3 regions of the Aeribacillus sp. FSL K6-8394 genome follow, and region 1 is predicted to be linked to each of the others. Evidence: riboswitches for the same ligand, from Rfam matches in the RefSeq annotation. Region 1 holds a riboswitch; each other region holds the start of a gene.
The links. Region 1 has a riboswitch for cobalamin ahead of metE (5-methyltetrahydropteroyltriglutamate--homocysteine S-methyltransferase). Riboswitches for the same ligand answer to the same signal wherever they lie in the genome.
Positions count from the first base shown of each region.

Region 2: linked by a shared signal. The riboswitch ahead of NSR00_RS01755 (ABC transporter substrate-binding protein) and the one ahead of metE (5-methyltetrahydropteroyltriglutamate--homocysteine S-methyltransferase) in region 1 are both predicted to bind cobalamin.
Region 3: linked by a shared signal. The riboswitch ahead of NSR00_RS09140 (ribonucleoside-diphosphate reductase subunit alpha) and the one ahead of metE (5-methyltetrahydropteroyltriglutamate--homocysteine S-methyltransferase) in region 1 are both predicted to bind cobalamin.

Region 1 is NZ_JBBPAA010000001.1:2,598,275-2,600,542, forward strand. It holds gene nfsA (oxygen-insensitive NADPH nitroreductase) at 1-426, opposite strand, end outside; cobalamin riboswitch at 821-1,019, shown strand; gene metE (5-methyltetrahydropteroyltriglutamate--homocysteine S-methyltransferase) at 1,171-2,268, shown strand, end outside.
Region 2 is NZ_JBBPAA010000001.1:389,297-391,564, reverse strand. It holds gene NSR00_RS01760 (FecCD family ABC transporter permease) at 1-179, opposite strand, end outside; gene NSR00_RS01755 (ABC transporter substrate-binding protein) at 142-1,116, opposite strand; cobalamin riboswitch at 1,227-1,407, opposite strand; gene NSR00_RS01750 (N-acetylmuramoyl-L-alanine amidase) at 1,613-2,268, shown strand, end outside.
Region 3 is NZ_JBBPAA010000001.1:1,929,664-1,931,931, reverse strand. It holds gene NSR00_RS09140 (ribonucleoside-diphosphate reductase subunit alpha) at 1-1,327, opposite strand, end outside; cobalamin riboswitch at 1,464-1,642, opposite strand; gene NSR00_RS09135 (Hsp20/alpha crystallin family protein) at 1,776-2,216, opposite strand.

The DNA.
Region 1 (2,268 bases):
TAAATTATTGCGGATGCCTCCGATGTAGCAAATGCCGAGTCCCATTGACTCAGCCGCCAACGCAGCATTTTGAGCGGCCAGTGCAGCATCAATGAGAGCTACCATAAATTTTTCAGTGCTCCTCAATGAATCTTCTACATTTTTGCCTTCCATTTCACCAATGACTTCATGACGGTGCAAATCAGCGCAAAAAATAAATAAATGTCCGCTCTTCTCTACGTAAGCTTGGTTTCCTGCCAGTTCAGCGAGCTTTTTTTTCGTTTGTATATTTTTCACCCCGATAATGGAATAGGCTTGCATGTAACTTGAAGTTGAAGCGGCTTGGGCGCATTCGACAATTAATCGGATTTGCTCATCTGTCAAAGGCCGATCCTCAAAATGACGAACGGAACGGTGATTTAAAATGGTTTTGATAATGTCGTTCAACATAATCATCCTTTCTATAATCCCACTTATTTTTTGAAAAATCACACTTCTTCCAATCCAAGTATTAACATGAAAATGCTGCTCTTTCAAATGATTCGTATTGAAAAATACGTTTTTTATAGCTCCTTTTTCAGTGAAGGCTCCAAGCACCTAATTTTACCATCGAATCTCAAACTATTCACTGCAACGATCCTGTATTGTAAACAACAAAATTTTTCAAATTTACGTTATTAGAAAAATTAAATTTTAAAACGACCCTCTAAACACACAATTTGTATGCGAATTCCTGCTTCTGTCCATTGATTTCCCAAAATAGGGCAGCACTTTTCTGAACTTAAAAAATAGGGATTGAAAAAACAAAAAAAATCATCTATTCTGATAATTATAGTTTCATATAGTGTTCCAAGCAGCAGGTGCGTCATATTTCATCAGCAATATGCGCTTAAAAGGGAAGATTGGTGAAATTCCAACACGGTCGCGCCACTGTGATGGGGAGCTTTCGGCCAACATCCACTGTTTCAATTTTGAAATGGGAAGGAGGATCGAAAGCGATGATCCTAAGTCAGGAGACCTGCCTGTTGTATGCACTGCCACCTACGCGTCATAGGGAGGAGTGATGAAGCCATGTTGAGATTTAAGCCCTACATGTATCTCAACACGAGTTAGAGTCCACAATTCCCTCTTTTACGCGTAAAAAGAGGGTTTTTTATTATGTGTTGAGATACAAATCAAATGGGGGTGTCAATATTGACATTAATTAGTTCAAATCTTGGCTATCCAAGAATTGGTGAAAGAAGAGAATGGAAAAGAGCGCTGGAATCATTTTGGAACGGAAACATTTCAGAAAGCAGCTTGGAGGAAACATTAAAAGATATACGTCTTCTCAATCTGAAAAAACAGAAGGAAAAAGGAATAGACCTGATTCCTGTCGGAGATTTTTCATTATATGACCACGTCCTCGATACTGCTTTTATGTTTGGGTATATTCCTTCTAGATTCCAGCATATGGAGCCGACTTCATTAAAAACATATTTTGCAATGGCTAGAGGCTCTGATGAAGCAGAAGCAATGGAAATGACCAAATGGTTCAACACAAACTACCATTATATTGTTCCGGAGCTTGAAAATAAAACGCCGGCGTTAGTAAAGAACCGTCTGCTTGAACTTTTTCAGGAAGCGAAAAACGAGCTGAATATTGAAGCAAAACCGGTTTTGCTAGGTCCGATTACTTTTTTAAAGCTGGCAAAACAATACAATCAACACGATTTTCATAAACATTTGTCTGCTTTAATTCCTGTTTACGTCCAATTGTTGACGGAACTTGCTCAGGCCGGTGCGAAATGGGTGCAAATTGATGAACCGATTCTTGTACAGGAGCTGGATGATTCATCGATTCCTTTGTTTAAAGAGGTATACGATGCTTTCCACAAAGCACTTCCTTCGTTAAATATCATTTTGCAAACATACTTTGAAAGTATAACCCATTATCAAGAAATCGTGTCTCTTCCTGTCGCTGCAATTGGCCTGGACTTTGTACATGATCATGGCGTCAATCTGTCGAACATCAAAACGTTCGGCTTTCCGAAAGACAAAATTCTCGCAGCTGGTTTGATCGACGGCCGCAACATTTGGAAAGCATCCTTAGTATCAAAAGCTAAGGAAATCGATGATCTTGCACAATATGTAGATATTGATAGATTGATCATTCAGCCTTCATGCAGCTTGCTTCATGTACCTGTTACAGTTCAAAACGAACAGAGCTTGCCGTCCATATTGAAAAATGCTCTTTCCTTTGCTGATGAAAAATTGGATGAAGTAAATGAACTCGCTCAATATGCAAAA
Region 2 (2,268 bases), 2.2 Mb from region 1:
GGCGCCAAACCGGTATGAAACAGTTGATTGAAAATTATTTGGAAAATATCCTTAAACGTGATGTGAAACGTTCCGATAGAAATTCCTAAAAAGACGGAAAAAATAAGAAAACAAGCGGTCGCCGTATAGGCGACCACATGTTTATTTTTTGTAGACATCCGGATAAATTGCTTTCGCAAGTTCTTCTACTCCTTCAACCAATCTTGGGCCTGGGCGGCTCACCAAGTCGGAATGCACATCGTAAACCCGTTTATTTTTCACCGCTGATACATTTTCCCATCCTTTGCGTGCCAACACCTGGTCAACAGCTTTATCGACGTAATAGCCGTATGTCGTCACAATGACGTCTGGGTTCAGTTTTACAACGGCTTCTTCCGTCATTTGCGGCCAGCCTTCTTGATCGCCCGCTGCATTTTTTGCTCCAATGATCGTTAGCATTTCATCCATAAACGTTCCTTTTCCCGTCGTATAGATTTGTGGTGCGGGATTCACTTCGACAAAAACAGACACTTTTTGATCATCCGGAATCGTTTTTCCTTTTTCTTGAATATCCGCCAGTTTCGTTTTCATCTCAGCCACAATATCTTCGGCTTTGTCACTTGTCCCTGTAATTTTGCCGATTGTTTGGATGGAGTCATACACTTTATCAAATGATTGGGCATCTTCGACTACAAAAACATTTATTCCTGCATCTTTCAGCTGCTTCAGCCCTTCCTGCGAGTTATGGGCGCTGGAAGCATGCGCTAAAACAAGATCCGGTTTTAAAGAAATAATTTTTTCAACATTAAATTCCATCCCGCCAACCTTTTCTTTGTTTTGAACATCTTCCGGATAGTTGTCATTATCACTTACACCGACAATTTGTTCACCCAACCCTAAAGCATAGGCAATTTCAGTATTGCTTGGAATTAGCGAAACAATCCGCTCCGGTTTTTCGCTTATCGTCACCTCATTTCCTAAACCGTCCTTGACCTTCACCGGAAATTGTGAAGCCGTCTCTTCCGTCTTTTGATTGCTTTTGTTTTCAGACGGCTCTGATGTATTTTGTTGGCCGCATCCAGCCGTAATTCCAAATAGAAGTAATAAGGCTAAAAATAGTGCAGATAATTTTTTCATCATTTTCCTCCTCCAATAAAAAACATCTTCTTTTTTTGATAAGAAGATGTCTGAAAACAAGCATATCGCTTTGTTCTGTTTTCAAACACCTCCCTATCCTCGTAGGGTTTTTAGGCGTGTTCAAACAGGCAGGTCTCCTGGCTCATGGTCATCGCTCCCTGAACCTTCCCGTAGACACAGTGGCATTTTCAGGTTGCTCCCATTCACAGTGGCGGGACCGCGTTGGATTTTCACCAAACTTCCCTTTTAAGCTGGCAGCTATGTGCCGGCACCTGTTTGCTTTTCGGTATAATGTTATGACGAAATGTATTATACATGATTTGATTGAATTCTGGTAGGAAGAAAATGCAAAAAATCGACAAATTAACCTAAATGTTTTGGATTTCGATACAGTTTTCGCTAAAAATAAAATTTTTTTGAACTTCCTTTCCATTACTTGAATAAAATATTTGCAGACAAGCGAATTGGATGTTTGAAAACGAAGGAGGATATTGCAGTGACAACCGTTCTTTTAGACCCTGGCCACGGAGGAAGCGATCCCGGCGCAACCTATAGAAATTATGAGGAAGAAGATTTTACGTTGACTATTGCCCTCTTGGCAAGACAACATTTACTTGAACATTACCAAGTCAACGTGCTCATGACGCGCACAGACGATCGAACAGTCGGTTTGTCAGAAAGATCATCCATGGCTAACCGAGAGAATGTTGATTTTTTCTGTTCCATTCATATTAATGCCGGCGGAGGAACAGGTTTTGAAAGCTATGTTTATAACGGAGGGGCCTCTCCAAGAACGATCCAATACCGTTCCATCATTCATAATCATATTATGAGCGTAATCGGTCCGAAATATAGCGTAAAGGATCGGGGCAAAAAAAGCGCCAATTTTCACGTGTTAAGAGAAACAAAAATGCCTGCGGTTCTTTTGGAAACATTGTTTATTGACCATTCGAATGACATCAAACTTTTAACATCGTCTGACTTTATGAGCGACTATGCAGCAAGCTTAGCCGATGGAATCGGAAAAGCGCTTAATTTGCCCAAAAAGTCGACACGCACCACCCCAACTCCGCAGCCATCGCCAGCTGCAGGTAGCAGGATGTACAAAGTCATTGCCGGTTCCTTTAAAAACCGAGAAAATGCAGAAAAGCT
Region 3 (2,268 bases), 670 kb from region 1:
CGGCATGCTTGTTTGCGTTTTTTCGATTCACTTCATCCCGATAAAACATAAAAGGCGTTCCCGTTTCAAGCTGGCTGATCATAATCCGTTTCATTATTTCAATCGCAGGCACTTTTTCTTTAGATAAGGAAGGATGATTCACGCACTCAAAATATTTTTCCCGAAAGCTGCCGTTACCTTTTTCTTCATCATAATAATCTTCCAGACTGAATCCCATGACTTTGCGAACTTCGTGGGGATCGAACAAATACCAGTCCCCGCGCTTTTCAACTTGCTCCATAAATAGGTCAGGAATGCATACACCTGTAAATAAATCATGGGTGCGCAGCCGTTCATCTCCGTTATTTAATTTTGCATCTAGGAAGGCGAAAATATCTTTATGCCAAACATCCAAATAAACGGCAATTGCTCCTTTTCTTTGGCCGAGCTGGTCGACGCTCACTGCCGTATTATTTAATTGCTTCATCCAAGGAATGACACCTGATGAAACTCCTTTGAACCCCCGGATATCGCTTCCGCGGCTTCTGATTTTCCCTAAATAAACTCCAATGCCTCCGCCGCTTTTAGAAACATTGGCAATATCAGTGTTCGAATCATAAATGCCTTGAAGGCTGTCGTCTACCGTATCAATAAAGCAGCTTGAAAGCTGACCGACTGATTTTCCTGCATTAGCCAATGTCGGTGTTGCAACCGTCATATATAAATGGCTCAATGCCCAATACGCTTCCTTTACAAGATGCAAACGTTTGGACGGATGCTCGTTGATCATTAACGTCATAGCGATGATCATAAAACGTTCCTGTGGAAGCTCAAATGTTCGTTTATGAAAATCTTTAGCTAAATACCGGTCGTAAAGAGTCCTTAATCCGATGTATGTAAACAGCTTGTCCTTCTCAGGATCAATGGCATTTCCCAGCTCCATAATTTCCTCTTTTGAATAATGCTCTAGCAAAAGAGGGCTGTAGATTCCAAGATCGGTTAATGTTTCGATTAACAAATAAAAATCGCCGTAGCCCGGTTGGTTGTAATTTCTGTTTTGGCTCGCTTCATAGTAAATTTTTTCAAGAAATACGTGTGCAGCTAAAAAAGTCCAATCCGGCTCACTTTCCGAAATGTTTGCTAAAGCTTCAATAATCAGCAGGTTTGTAAATTTTTCAAGATCATCAATCTGCTGGTATTGTAGGGTTGTCGACACTCTCTCGCTGTATTCATGAAAGGAAAGGGTTGGAAACTTTTTTTCAAGCTGCCTTAGATAAAGCTCCCAATCGCTCCTGTTAAAATGATTTTGAAAAACCTCGCATAGATTTAATGCTTTCGTAATATTCATCAAACATCCTCCTTATCAAAATAAAAAACCGCTCAGGAAGCTGAGCGGATCAAACGATGATTAAAAGGGAGGCAGTTTACAAGGCGAAACTACTCCATTCAAACCATCGTTTCATCTTCCCAACCCCCGAAGAATTAGAAACGTTCAGACAAAGGCAGGTCTCCTGACTCGTGCTTCATCCTACTTTGAATCCTTCCCATACGAAACGTACAGTGGATTATTCATTTCGTAGCACTCACAGTTGCGGGGACAGTTCCGGATTCTCACCGGATTCCCTTTTAAGCTGAAAACAGCACCTTTGTCGTTAGGTTTTCAATATATAGTATTTAATTGTTCTTGATTACACAATATATAGATTTTTGATGTTATATATTCATCATAATCGTACTTGGCGAAAATTGCAATAAAAAAGTGAGGCTGATTGAAATTTTGCAACCTCACGAAACAATTAATGAAACTGAATATCAATTTTCTTTTTGCTGTTTTCGATTTGTTTTGGAATACGGATTTCCAAAACGCCATTTTTATATGTCGCGCTCACTTCTTCTTCTTTTACATTTGCCGGCAATGCAACAGCGCGGTGAAACCGCCCTACAAACCGTTCGCGTCTATGCATTTCTTCTTCCTTTACTTCTTTGCTTCTTTGAATTGTGCCGCTGATCGTAAGAACGTTGCGATCAAGATGAATGTCAACGTCTTCCTTTTTTTCAAGGCCGGGCAAATCACATGTAACAATTACTTCATTAGCTGTTTCATGAATATCAAGCCGGGGGGTATTCATAGTCTCAAAGTTTTCAAAAAAATGCGGAAAGCTTTCAGAAAAAATGCGGTTCATATTTCGTCTAAATTGATTAATCTCAGAAAAAGGATCGTAGGGAATGAGAGCCATATGATTGTTCCTCCTTTAATTTATTTACAGAAAATATTATTTGTGTTGAGAA